Linked DNA regions of Methylovirgula sp. 4M-Z18. The protein of the gene in region 2 interacts with the protein of the main gene of each other region in a pairwise test. Links are inferred from orthologs where the notes say so. Each region holds a gene or a part of one and is shown on either strand. Other genes may lie near its edges.

What was found.
Region 1: the proteins of pheT (region 2) and secD interact in binary tests that used the Escherichia coli proteins (3 or more experiments, as listed by UniProt). The link is inferred for Methylovirgula sp. 4M-Z18 from one-to-one orthologs.

What each region holds. Positions count from the first base shown.
Region 1 is NZ_CP149574.1:2,731,580-2,738,369, reverse strand. The notes cover bases 1,922-4,762. They hold secD (protein translocase subunit SecD), read left to right. Parts: upstream 1,922-2,470; coding sequence 2,471-4,054; downstream 4,055-4,762. Other genes in these bases: secF (protein translocase subunit SecF), read left to right, coding at 4,074-4,762; yajC (preprotein translocase subunit YajC), read left to right, coding at 2,125-2,418; V9T28_RS12695 (SanA/YdcF family protein), read left to right, coding at 1,922-2,021. Outside these bases: V9T28_RS12705 (aminotransferase class V-fold PLP-dependent enzyme), read right to left, coding at 1-156; V9T28_RS12700 (ATP-binding protein), read right to left, coding at 295-1,161; more of V9T28_RS12695, read left to right, coding at 1,356-1,921; more of secF, read left to right, coding at 4,763-5,009; V9T28_RS12675 (Mth938-like domain-containing protein), read left to right, coding at 5,024-5,407; V9T28_RS12670 (phytoene/squalene synthase family protein), read left to right, coding at 5,418-6,290; V9T28_RS12665 (aldose epimerase family protein), read right to left, coding at 6,351-6,790. UniProt on the Escherichia coli protein: Part of the Sec protein translocase complex. Interacts with the SecYEG preprotein conducting channel. SecDF uses the proton motive force (PMF) to complete protein translocation after the ATP-dependent function of SecA.
Region 2 is NZ_CP149574.1:3,141,025-3,148,052, reverse strand. Bases 2,369-5,447 are described here. They hold pheT (phenylalanine--tRNA ligase subunit beta), read right to left. Parts: upstream 5,082-5,447; coding sequence 2,655-5,081; downstream 2,369-2,654. Other genes in these bases: pheS (phenylalanine--tRNA ligase subunit alpha), read right to left, coding at 5,131-5,447; V9T28_RS14575 (hypothetical protein), read right to left, coding at 2,369-2,482. In the rest of the region: V9T28_RS14590 (DUF1013 domain-containing protein), read right to left, coding at 1-258; V9T28_RS14585 (NAD(P)H-quinone oxidoreductase), read right to left, coding at 899-1,888; V9T28_RS14580 (DUF1192 domain-containing protein), read left to right, coding at 1,970-2,179; more of V9T28_RS14575, read right to left, coding at 2,195-2,368; more of pheS, read right to left, coding at 5,448-6,228; mgrA (L-glyceraldehyde 3-phosphate reductase), read right to left, coding at 6,328-7,028.

The DNA.
Region 1 (6,790 bases), 410 kb from region 2 along the record:
GTCGCGCACCGCAGACCAGAAACCGGCATCGGTGGCGAGCTTGCCCTGGTCCGGCGCGGGCAGGGCGACGCTCTCGACCGCCTCCGCCGACCGTGCGGCCATTGCCATTGCGGTAGTCAGCAGCCCACTGATGAGGAAGTTGCGACGCTGAATCATGATAGTCCCCCCGGAAATGATGCGAGCAAAAGCTCACCGGCGTGGCTAACGTCGCGGTGTGACGGGAAAATGAAGGGAGAGGAAGTTGAAGGGTTGTCTCGCTCTCACATCGCACTATCGTGGCACGGTCTCCACAACCTAGCTGCGCAACGTCTTGCCCTGCCGCCCGGCGAGGTCCTGGATGAATTGCCAGGCGGTGCGGCCGGAGCGGCTGCCGCGCGTGGTCGACCATTCGAGCGCTTCGGCATCGATCTGCGCTTGCTCGCCGGTCAATCCGAAATGGTCGGCATAGCCATGCACCATGGCGAGATATTCGTCCTGGCTGCATTTGTGAAAGCCGAGCCACAGGCCGAAACGGTCCGACAGCGAGACTTTTTCCTCCACCGCTTCGCCGGGATTGATGGCGGTCGAGCGCTCGTTCTCCATCATGTCGCGCGGCAGCAGGTGGCGGCGGTTGGACGTGGCATAGAACAGGACATTATCCGGCCGCCCCTCGATGCCGCCTTCGAGCACGGCTTTGAGCGACTTATAGGAGGTGTCGTCCGAGTCGAACGAGAGATCGTCGCAAAAAACGATGAAAGCGTAGGGCGCCGGGCGCAAAAGCCCCATCAACACGGGCAGGCTCTCGATATCCTCGCGGTGAATTTCGACGAGCTTGAGCCGCTGGGCCCCGTCGACATGGGCGTTGATCTCGGCATGCACCGCCTTGACGAGCGAGGATTTGCCCATGCCGCGCGCGCCCCACAGCAGGGCATTGTTCGCCGGCAAGCCGCGGGCGAAACGGGCGGTATTATCCGCAAGCTGGTCGCGCACCCGATCGATGCCGCGCAAAAGCCCCATCTCGACCCGGTTGACCTTGGCGACCGGCTGCAGCGCGGACGGATTGGCGTGCCAGACGAAGGCGTCGGCGCTTTCGAAATCCGGTTGAAGGTTGTGAGCGGGCGCGAGGCGCTCGAGGGCGTCGGCGATACGGACGAGGACGGCGGTTCGATCGATGTCAGTCATGGTCGCAAGAGTCGAGAAAGGAAGGTCTTTTCCATAGCGAACCGCCGCCGCAGCGTCCATGCGGCCAGAGGGCAGAGCAGCAATCACCTTTTGCTGGGGCCGTCGCGACCACGGACTGGCCAAATTCCGACCTCATTGCGCCATGATTTCCAGGGAAAGCTCTGCGCCGCTGAATGTTGATGTGAGGGGTGCCCGTGCTGCGCAAATTATTGGTTTTCGGCTTAGCCGCCGTCCTGGTCTGCCTCGGCCTTATCGTTGGCGCCTGGGCCTATATTGCCGGTACGACCGACAGCCGCATTACCGCGTCGGTGGATGCGGTCGAACCGGCCGAGGCCGGCCTTGTGTTGGGGACCGCACGCCTCATTCACGGCCGCTTCCTCAATCCGTTTTTCTCCAGCCGCATCGCAGCGGCCACGGATCTCTATGCCAGCGGCAAGGTCAAATATCTGATCGTCAGCGGGAATCGGGAGGACAGCGGCCCTTACGCCGGCATCTATGACGAGGCCGCCGATATGAAGGACGCGCTCGTCATGGCCGGCGTGCCGGCCGAGAAGATCTACCGTGACGACGCCGGTTTTCGTACCTTGGATTCGGTTTTGCGGGCCAAATCGGTTTTCGGGCAGGATAAGGTCGTGGTCGTTTCGCAGCGCTTCCATCTCGAGCGCGCCTTGTTTCTCGCCGAGGCGCATGGTCTGAATTTTCAAGGCTTTGCCGCCAAGGATCCGACGCAGATGCCGCTGCAACACGTGACGCTGCGCGAGGCTTTCGCGCGCCCGTGGGCGGTTCTCGACGTGCTGATCGGCCGCGCGCCGCGGATCGCGGGCAAGGCGGTCGCGCTCGGGATCGACCCTGCGCGGTGAGGGGCGCGCATCCATCCGCCATATTTCGTTGCTTTCGCCTTCGCGCTCGCTATAGTCCGCGCGATTTTCGCGGCCTTTCGGCCGAGTTCGAGGAGTTTGGTTGATGGACGGGGGAATTGGTTTTCTGGTGCCGATGGCCGCGATGCTGGTCATCATGTATTTCCTGATCTTGCGGCCGCAGCAGAAGCGCGCCAAGGAGCAGCAGGAAATGCTGAAGGCCATCCGTCGCGGCGATACGGTCGTTTCCACTGGCGGCCTGATCGGCAAAGTAACGAAAGCGACCGACGACAATGAAATCGAGGTCGAGATCGCGCCGAACGTGCGGGTGCGGCTGGTGCGGCAGCAGGTGGCCGAGGTTCGCGCCAAGGGCGAGCCGGTGAAAGACAAGGACCAATAGTTTTCGCGCGCCGCGCCTTCACACAAATTTATTCGAGTAGAAACCGACAATCATGCAGCGTTACGCTCCCTGGAAAATCATTTCGATCTTCGCACTGATCCTGGCCGCCTTTTTGCTGATCATTCCCAGCCTGGTGGGCAAGGACAGCGTCACCAGGCTGCAGAGCCATCTGCCCTCATGGGTGCCGGCGCGGCAGATCGTGCTGGGGCTCGATTTGCAGGGCGGCGCGCATCTGCTGTTGGAGATCGACCGGACCGACGTGCTTAAAAGCATGGTGCTCAATCTGCGAGACCAGGTCCGCGGCGTCTTGACCGAGGAGAAGGTGCGGCCCCCGGCCGTTACCCAGATTACACGCGGTTGGCAGGCGCGTGTTCCTGACCCCGATCAGCGGGCGCGCGTTTTGTCGAAATTGAATGCGTTGGCCGCTCCGACGGGGGGCCTTGCGGCGGGCGGGGGCAGCCCGACCTATGACGTCAAGGATGTCGGCGATGGTTCGATTCAGGTCACCGTAACCGATGCGGGGGTGAATGATCGCGTGCGTCATGCCATCGCGCCGTCGATCGAAGTCCTGAAACGCCGTGTCGATGCGCTCGGCACGACGGAGCCGAACGTGCAGCAGCAGGGTGACGACCGCATTCTGGTCGAAGTGCCCGGCCTGCAGGACACGACGCAGCTCAAGGAATTGCTGCAAGGCACGGCGAAAATGGTGTTCCGCCTCGTCGCGCAACCGGGCGCGGATCCGAGCGAATATGACGTTCTGCCCTCGACGGAAGGCGGCACCGTCAATGTCGAGAAAAGCGTGATGGTGGACGGCGAAGATCTGATCGATGCGCAACCGAGCATCGGCCAGGACGGCAATCCGGTCATCAATTTCAAGTTCAACATTCGCGGCGGCCAGAAATTCGCTGCCGTGACGGCGGACAATGTCGGCCGGCAATTCGCCGTCGTGCTTGATAATAAAGTGATCACCTATCCGGTGATCCGCACGCCCATTCTCGGCGGTTCCGGCGAAATCTCCGGTCACTTCACCTCCGAATCCGCCAACAATCTCGCGATTCAGCTCCGCGCCGGTGCGCTTCCGGCCAAATTGTCGATCGTCGAAGAGCGCACGGTCGGGCCGGGCCTCGGCGAAGATTCGATCAATGCGGGCAAGAAGGCCGCCTATGTCGGCGCCGCGCTGGTGGTGATCTATATGCTCATCACCTACGGCATTTTCGGCGTGTTCGCGAATATCGCGCTGGCGATCCATATCTCCTTCATCTTCGCATCCTTTGTTCTGCTCGGCTCCACGCTGACGCTGCCCGGCATCGCCGGCATCGTGATGACGATCGGCATGGCGGTCGACGCGAACGTGCTGATCTACGAGCGTATCCGCGAAGAAAATCATGCCGGCCGCTCGATCATCGCGTCCCTCGATGCCGGCTTCACCCGTGCCTTCGCGACCATCGTCGACTCCAACGCGACCATGATGGTGGTGGCGCTCATCTTGCTGTTCCTCGGCTCTGGCCCGGTCAAGGGCTTCGCCTGGTCGCTGATCTTCGGCATCATGACCTCCATCATCACCGCCGTGACCATGACGCGCATGATGATCGCGCTCTGGTATGCCTATGCGCGGCCGAAGAAGCTGCCGATCTGACGGGACAAGGATTTTACATATGAAACTTCTTCGTCTCGCTCCCGAGAATCTGAAATTCGGCTTCATGCGTTTCCGGCGCTTGAGCTATCCGATGTCGGCGCTGCTTTCGATCATCTCCGTCGTGCTGTTTTTGACGGTGGGCATGAATTACGGCATCGATTTTTCCGGCGGCACGCTTCTTGAGATGCGCGCCAAATCGGGCGACGCAGATATTGCCGCGATCCGCAATACTGTCGATCATCTTGGCCTTGGCACAATGGAAGTGCAGGGCTTCGGCACGCCGTCCGACGTCTCCATCAGATTCGGGACGCCGCCCGCGGGAATCAGCGCCGATCAGGCTGGTGCCAAAGTGAAGGAAGCCCTCGGCGCGCAGTATGATGTGCGCCGCGAGGAATCGGTCGGCCCGCGCGTCTCCGGAGAACTCGTGCAGCAGGGCACGCTTGGTGTCGTCGTGTCCATTCTCGCCGTGCTCGCCTATCTGTGGTTCCGCTTCGAATGGCAGTTCGCGGTTGGTGCGATCATCGCCACTATGCACGATCTGCTGCTCACTGTCGGATTCTTCTGCGTCACCAAGCTCGAATTCAACTCGACATCGATTGCGGCCATTCTCACCATCGTCGGCTATTCGCTGAACGAGACGGTCGTGGTGCTCGACCGCATTCGCGAAATGATGCGCAAATATAAGAAAATGCCGACCGACGACTTGATCGACACATCGGTCAACGCGGTGGTGCCGCGCACGATCATGACGGCGACGACAGTGTTCCTCGCGCTGCTCGCACTCGTGATCTTCGGTGGCGAGGTGATCCGTTCCTTCTCGCTGGCGATGATGTGGGGTATTTTCGTCGCGACCTATTCGTCGATCTTCATCTGCTCGCCGATGCTGATCTATCTCGGCCTGCGCAACGACGGCAGCGGCCCAGGCGAAGCGCCGAAACGGCCGGGACAAACTTAAGCTGGGAGGCTCTTATGCTTACTCCCAAATACGACGGTTTCGTTCCCGGCAAACATCCCATCGACGCCTATGGCGCGATGGGGTTTCGTTTCGCCAATATGTCGCATCAAGGGTCGATTCTGTGCCTGCCGTCCGGTATCTATCGCTGGGACGCTCAGACGGCCGCGGATATCAAGACCAGCACATTGGCGGCGGTGTTCGCTGAGACCGCGCCAATCGATCTTCTCTTGGTCGGCACGGGGCTCGAATTGGTGCCATTGCCCGAGGCCTTGCGCTGGCGTTTGCGCGACAAAGGCATTTCCGGCGATCCCATGCCTACCGGTGCGGCGGCTCGGACCTATAATATCCTCTTGAACGAAAATCGCCGTGTGGCCGCGGCTTTGATTGCCGTGCCTTAAAGAGGAACGGATGGGGAAACATGACGCTGACCACCTGAAAGCGGCCTATGCGGCTTGCGACGCCAGCTTGCGCGAGCAGGACCGCGACCGTTGGCTCTCCTGCCTGTTCGCGCCGGAAGATCTGCGCCCCTATCTGCACGCGCTCTACGCGTTCAATCTGGAAATCGCGCGCGTGCGCGAAGTGGTGAGCGACCCGTTCCCCGGTGAGGTGCGCCTGCAATGGTGGCGCGATGTGATCGAGGGCGCGGGGCGCGGCGACGTGCAGGCTTCGCCACTTGCCTATGCCTTCACCGATACGATGGCCACATGCCGCCTGCCGCAACAGCCTCTGCTCAACCTGATCGAGGCGCGGACCTTCGATCTTTATGACGACATCATGCCGACCTTGCATGATCTGGAAGGCTATTGCGGCGAAACCTCGTCGGCCCTCATTCAGCTTGCGACGCTGATCCTCGCGCGCGGCGCCGATCCGAAATGCGCCGATTGCGCCGGCCACGCGGGCGTCGCCTATGCGCTCACCGGTCTGCTGCGCGCCTTTCCGTGGCATTGCACGCGCGGTCAGATCTTCATGCCGGGCGATATCCTCGCGCGCCACGGCGTCACGCGCGATAGGCTGCTCGCCGGGCCGGCCGGCGCCGCCATTCGCGCGGTCTTTGCCGAGATGCGCGGGCAAGCGCGCCGGCATCTGGCGGAAACGCGGGCGCGGGTGAAATCCGTTGCGCCGCAGGTCGCGTCGGCCTTCTTTCCGATCGCGCTGGTCGAGCCCTTGCTTTTGCGCATGGAGCGCGCAGGCTATGATCCCTACAAGAGCGTGATCGACCTGCCGCAATGGCAACGCCAATGGATCATGTGGAAGACATCGCGCAAGGCGGCGAGGGAATAGGGTTAATGTGCCAACTCTCCCTTCGTCCGCAGCTCTGCTGCGGACGAAGGGATCATTGCATCACCCGAATCTATATTCCGTCACTTGTTCGTAAGTCTCGCCCGGGCGCAGCTCCGTGTTGGTGAAATGCCGGTGGTTGGGGCTGTCGGGAAAGTGCTGCGGCTCAAGGCAAATGCCGCAATTGGCGCCATACAGCGCGCCGTCGAGGCCGGGCACGGGGGCCTTGAATTTGACAGCGTCATAGAATTGCAGATGCGGTTCGGTGGTGAAGACTTGCATCGTCATGCCGGTCGCGGGGCCGTGCAGGGTCGCACCATGGACGGGTACATTGGCGGGATGGGGCACTTCGCGCAGCACGAAGCCGATGTCGTATTTCACGCCGTCCGCATGGCGGACGCGGCGCGGCTGGCGGAAGTCGAACACGGTGTCGGCGACGCCGCGGATTTCCCCGGTGGGAATGCAATCTGCATCGAGCGGCGTGTAGAAATCGCCGGCGATGA
Region 2 (7,028 bases):
GGGCAGCACGACCTTGGATTTGGCGAGGTGGAGCTGGTAGGACGAATTGCCTTCCGCCTTGGCGATCTCTTCGCGGGTGAGCTGGCCCGAGGTGATCGGGTCGTGGCCCTTGATGCCGCTCGCCACTTCGCCGTCGGCGATGCCTTTGACCTCGAGCGGGTGCAGTTTGCAGAATTCGGCGATCTGGTCGAAGGTCAGCGAGGTGTTTTCCACGAGCCAGACAGCGGTCGCCTTGGGCATCAGGGGCGCGTTGCTCATTGCTTTACTCCTTCACGCGCTCAGGCTGGCCGGCGCGACAAAACGGTTGCGTCGTGGACGTGTTTCATCGGGCTCCGGCCCGGCCGAGGCGAACCTCAAACAAATCCATTTTATGACGGGAATGGGGGGCTTTATAGGGGGATTGGTGCAGGAAGGCAAATGTTGATTGCGGGGGAGGGGCGGGGAGCGGCTACGATTTTGGCGGGTGCGCCGCCTCAGCGGCATCTGGACAACTTGCTCGGGATTTGATAAGAACATATAGGGAACATTGTGGCGCGCCTGTGCACCGGCATGTTCCCGGAGTGAACAGGGCCGTGCGGGGAAGTTGAGGTAGGACGGTGCCGCGCGGCCCTTCTCCCAGAGGGAGAAGGTGGCGCGAAGCGACGGATGAGGGGACACGGAATCGTCATTGGCTGGAGTCTTGCGGTGGCCAATCTCGCGAGGTTGTCCCCTCATCCGACCGACTTCGTCGGCCACCTTCTCCCGATGGGAGAAGGGGTGCGCGTCATCGTTCTATAAAATTTCCCCGGACACCCATGCCGAGCCAGGGAGGGCGTCTCAAATTTTTTTGAAAACAAACTAATAGGGCGAATACGATATATAAATCAATATGTTGTACGCCCATCTCCGTCACTCCTGCCTAAACTTTAAGCACAATCTTGCCGATATGCGCCCCCGATTCCATCCGTTCATGCGCCTTGGCAGCCTCATGCAGCGGGAAGGTCGAGTCGATCGGCGGGCGGCAGCGGCCGGTGGCCAGCAGCGGCCAGACATGCGCCTGCAACTGGCTGGCGATTTCGGCCTTTTCGGCAATGGTGCGCGGGCGCAGGGTCGAGCCGGTGTGGGTGAGGCGCTTCTGCATCATCGGGCGCAGGTCGATCGTGACCTTGTGGCCGTTGAGATGGGCGATTTGCGCGATGCGGCCAAGCTCGGCGGCGATCGTGTAATTCTTGGCGACATAATCGCCGCCGACCATGTCGAGGATGACGTTGATGCCCAAAGGGGCCTCGGCCTTCACGGCGGCGACCCAATCCTCGCGGTAGTTCAGCGCCACGTCGGCGCCGAACCGCCGGCAGGCGGCGCATTTCTCGTCCGTGCCTGCGGTCGCGAAGACGCGTGCGCCGAAGGCCTTGGCGAGCTGGATGGCGGTGACGCCGATGCCGGACGTGCCGCCATGCACCAGAAAGCTCTCGCCGGGCCTGAGCCCCGCACGCATGAAGACATTGACCCAGACGGTGAAGAACGTCTCGGGCGTCGCGCCCGCCTGCTCAAGGTCGAGACCGGCGGGCACGGGCAGCGCGTGGCTTTCGTGCACCAGGCAATATTCGGCATAGCCGCCGCCGGCGACCAGCGCACAGACCGTATCGCCGACGCTCCAGCGCGTGACGCCTTCGCCCAGCGCCGCGACCGTGCCGGAGATCTCGAGCCCCGGCAGGTCCGAGGCGCCGGGCGGCGGGGCATAGACGCCCAGGCGCTGCAGCACGTCCGGCCGGTTGACGCCGGCATAGGCCACCTTGACCAGGATCTCGCCCGGCCCCGGCGCCGGCACGGGGCGCGTCTCGGGCTTGAGCACGTCCGGCGCGCCGGGCTGGCTGATGGCAATGGCGGTCATGGTCGGGGGCAAGGTCATGGGCTCGGTTCCGGCGGGTTGCTTTGGCCCGCCATCATATAGGACAATGCGCGCGATCCGCCTATCCGTGGGGAGAGGTTCATGTCCCGCTTCGATGACGACAATCCGTTCGATCCCGCGCCGCGCAAGAAACCGGCGAGCCACGAGATCGGCCAGCCGCTGGACACGCTTTCGGTCGACGAATTGGAAGAACGCATCGCGCTGTTGCGCGAAGAGATCGCCCGCCTCGAGGCGGCGAAAACCGCCAAGGAGGCCTCGAAGCACGCGGCGGCGTCGTTCTTCAAGAGCTAGGCGCGCCGCTGCGCCTCAATGCTTGACGATGAATTCCATGCGCATGCGGCCATGGGGCTCGCGGCGGCTTACGATCTGGCTGTGCACGCGCATGGCATGGGCGCCGCCGGGATGGTTGTCCTCATACTCATAGGCCTGCGGCATCGCGCTATAGCGCTGCTGATGCGGCTTCGGCCCGAAGCTGGCGAGGCAGCGATTATAGGCATCCGACCCTTGGATCTGCTCGCAATCGGAGATCGAACGCGGCGACGCGACAGCCGCCGCCGACAGGGCGATCAGGGACAAAGCAATGAGAATTCGCAAGGACCGTACGCTCCGAACACACTTCGAATCCGCAACATCATGCAACGCGCGCGCGGCAAGACAAGGGCGAAACCGTTCTTCTGGCTAAAGATTTGTTCATTTTCGCACATACGAAAAATCAAAGCGCTTCGGACCGCCGCATTGTTGCAGTGCGGGGATCCGTTCAGCACTGTTATCGCAGCACCGCGCCGGTCTTTTTCGCCACATCGGCGACGATCTTGGCGCTCACCGCTTCGATTTCCGTGTCGGTCAGCGTCTTGTCGCGCGGCTGCAGCGTGACGGAGACGGCGACGGACTTCTTGCCCTCCGGCACGCCAGCGCCTTCATAAATGTCGAACACCGAGGCGTCGACGATCAGATTGCGCTCGGCCGCTTGCACTGCGCGCAAAATGTCGGCGGCTTTGACGGCGCGATCAACCACGAAAGCGAAATCGCGCTCGAGCGGCATCAGGTCCGGCAGATCCAATTTGCTCTTGGCCTTGGTCGGCTTGGCCTTGGGCGCGGGAATGGCGTCGAGGGTCAGTTCGAAGCCGCACAAAGGTCCTTCTGCCCCAAGCAGTTCCAGCACTTTGGGGTGGAACTCGCCGAACGTGCCGATCACGTTCTGCGGGCCGAATTGCAACGTGCCGGAGCGGCCGGGATGGAACCAGCTTGGACCACCGGGCACGACCTGCAAGCCGCCGAGCGGCACGCCGAGCGAAGCGAGCATCGCCAGCGCATCGGCCTTCGCATCGAACGTATCGACGTTGGCCGTTGCGCCGGACCAATGTTTGCCCGCGCCGGCGGGCTTCGCCGTGCCGCGGCGGATCGCGGCGGCGTTCATGCGTTGATCGTTCTCGCCGTCGCCCTTGAACACCTGGCCGACTTCGAACAGTGCGACATCGCCATAGCCGCGGTCGGCGTTGCGTTGCGCCGTGGCGATCAGGCCCGGCAGCAGCGAGGGGCGCATGTCGGACAGGTCGGACGCAATCGGATTGGCCAATGCCAAGGCCGGCTGGCCGCCGCCGAAGGCGATGGCGCGATCCTTGGCGATGAAGGACCAGGTCACGGCCTCCACGAGCCCGCGCGCGGCCAACGCGCGTTTCGCGCCGCGCGTGCGCTTTTGCAGCAAGGTCAGGACAGGCTTCGGCACGCTCGCTTCGACACGCGGCAAGGGCGTCGCGGCGACGCGGTCGAGACCGGCGATGCGCACGATCTCCTCGACAAGATCGGCCTTGCCTTCCACATCCGGCCGCCAGGTCGGCGCCGTGACCGTCACGCGTTCCGCGTTTGCCTGTTCCGCCACGGCGAAGCCGAGATGTTGCAGGATAGCAAGCATTTCCGTGCGTTCGAGCTTCAGGCCGGTGAGGCGCTCGACCTCGCTCAACGGGAAGTCGATGATCGTTTTGGGCGCCGGCACCGTGCCGCGGACGATGAGCTCAGACGGCTCGCCGCCGCACAGTTCCATGACGAGATGGGTCGCGAGTTCTGCGCCCGGCACGCAGAAGGCGGGATCGACGCCGCGCTCGAAGCGGTAGCGTGCATCGGTGTTGATGCCAAGCTTGCGGCCGGTCGCGGCGATGTTGGCCGCATCCCACAACGCGCTTTCGATCAGCACGTCGGTGGTTGAATCATCGCAGCCCGAATGCTCGCCGCCCATGATGCCACCGATCGACTCGATGCCGTTGGCGTCGGCGATGACGACATTGCTCTCGTCGAACGCGTAGGTCTTGCCGTCGAGCGCCAGCACCTCTTCGCCTTGTTTGGCTCGGCGCACGGTGAGATTGCCGGCGACCTTGCCGGCATCGAACACGTGCAAGGGGCGGCCATGATCAAAGGTGACGTAATTGGTGATATCGACCAGCGCGCTGATCGGGCGCAAGCCGATGGCGCGCAGGCGCTTCTGCATCCATTGCGGCGAGGGGCCGTTTTTCACGCCGCGCACGAAACGCAGCGCGAAGGCGGGCGCGAGATGCGCGTCTGCGGCGGCAAAGTCCAGTGTCACGTCAACGGGGCAGGGGAACGTGCCGTTTGTCGGTGTGATCGCATGGCTTTTCAGCGTGCCGAGGCCGGCGGCGGCGAGATCGCGCGCGATGCCGAAAACGCCTGTGGCATCGGGCCGGTTGGGCGTGAGGTTGATTTCGATGACGGGATCGCTCAGGTCCGCCCAATCGACATAGCGCACGCCGACCGGCGCGTCGGCGGGCAGGTCGATGATGCCGTCATGATCGTCCGACAATTCGAGCTCGGCCTCCGAACACAGCATGCCGTTCGACTCGACGCCGCGAATGACCCCCTTGCCGAGTGTGATGCCCTTGCCGGGGATGTAAGTGCCGGCCGGCGAGAATACGCCTTTCATGCCGGTGCGTGCATTCGGCGCACCGCACACGACCTGCACCGGTGTGCCCGCGCCGATATCGACCATGCACACGCGCAGGCGATCGGCATTCGGATGCTGCTTCGCCTCGGTGACGTAGCCGATGATGAAATCTTTCAGCTTCGCCGCCGGATCATCGACATGTTCGACCTCGAGGCCGATGCGCGTCAGGGTTTCGACGATCTCGTCGAGTGAGGCTTTGGTCTCAAGGTGATCTTTGAGCCAGGAGAGGGTGAGTTTCATAATGTAACAGTCCAGCGGCCTGCCGGAAGACAGGCGGAATTGAAATGGTTTAAGACGACAAGCCGCCCGCCAGCGTCGGCACGTCGAGCGGCTTGAAGCCGTAGTGCGACAGCCAGCGCACGTCGCCTTCGAACATCGCGCGCAAATCCGAGATGCCGTATTTCAGCATGGCGATGCGATCGATGCCCATGCCCCAGGCAAAGCCCTGGTACTCGTCCGGGTCGAAGCCGCAGTTGCGCAGCACATTGGGATGCACCATGCCGCAGCCGAGGATTTCGAGCCAATCGGTGCCTTCGCCGAAGCGGATTTCCCCGCCCTTGCGCGAGCACTGAATGTCGACTTCCATCGACGGTTCGGTGAAGGGGAAGAAGCTCGGGCGGAAGCGCATCTTCACATTGTCGATCTCGAAGAAGGCTTTGCAGAATTCCTCGAGAATCCATTTCAGATGGCCAAGATGGGCCGAGCGGTCGACGATCAGCCCTTCGACCTGATGGAACATCGGCGTGTGGGTCTGGTCGGAATCGCAGCGATAGGTGCGGCCCGGGCAGATCACGCGGATCGGGCCTTCCTCCTTGTTGCGCTGATGCGCCAGCATGGTGCGCACCTGCACGGGGCTCGTATGGGTGCGCAAGAGCTTGCGCTCGCCCGCCGCATCGGGGGCGAAGAAGAACGTGTCGTGCATCTCCCGCGCCGGGTGGCCGGGCGGGAAGTTCAGCTTGGTGAAATTGTAATCGTCGGATTCGATATCCGGCCCTTCGGCGATCGAAAAGCCCATGTCGGCGAAAATGGCGGTGAGCTCATCTACGACCTGGCTGATCGGGTGCAGGCGGCCGGTCTCGGTGCCGTTTTCGCGCACGGGCAGGGTGACGTCGAGCGTCTCGGAAGCGAGGCGGGCGTTGAGCGCCGCTTCCTTCAGCACTGCCTTGCGGGCGCTCAGCGCCTCGCCCACCTTGTCCTTCAGGACATTGATGGCCGCGCCCTGGGTGCGCCGCTCGTCGGGCGACATTTTGCCGAGCGTTGCCAGCAGCGCGGAAATCGTGCCCTTTTTGCCCAAGGCGGCCACGCGCACCGCCTCCAGCGCCGCCTCGTCGCCGGCACGAGCGATGGCGTCCAGGGTTTCAGTTTCGAGTTTCAACAGGTCCGACATTTAGAAATCTCACCAATTCGCGGCGGTTATTGCCACGGGCGCGGGGGAATGTCGAGGATTTGGGTGATGAATGGAGCGCGGGCTTCCAGCCCGCTCCGTTCATACGGCTTCGTCGCGGGCCGGTTTTTCCCACAGATTGACGCCGCCTTCGACCGCAAATGTGTCGATTTCGGCCAGTTCTTCTTTGCTGAAGCTCAGATTGTCGAGCGCTTTCACGTTCTCGACCACCTGCTCGGGCGAGCTGGCGCCGATCAGGGTCGAGGAGACGCGCGGGTCGCGCAGCACCCAGGCGAGGGCCATCTGCGCCAGGCTCTGCCCGCGTCTTTGCGCGATTTTGTTGAGGCCGCGCACCCGGGCAAGGTTCTCCTCGGCCAGGAATTCGGGCTTGAATGAGCCGCCGCCCGGCTGGTTGATCCGCGCGCCGGCCGGCACGCCGTTGAGATATTTGTCGCTCAACAGCCCTTGCGCCAGGGCGGTGAAGGCAATGACGCCGGCCCCGACCTCGTCCGTCGCCGGAAGCAGATCGGCCTCGATCCAGCGGTTGAACAGGTTGTAGCTGGGCTGATGGATCAGCAGCGGCACGCCCTGGGCCTCCAGCAATTTCGCGATTTCCCGCGTCTTTTTGCCGGAATAGGAGGAGATGCCGACATAGAGCGCCTTGCCCTGTTTCACCGCGCTCGCCAGGGCGCCCGCCGTCTCTTCCAGCGGCGTCGCCGCGTCGAAGCGGTGCGAATAGAAAATATCGACATAATCGAGCCCCATACGGGCGAGGCTCTGATCGAGGCTGGCAAGCAGCGCCT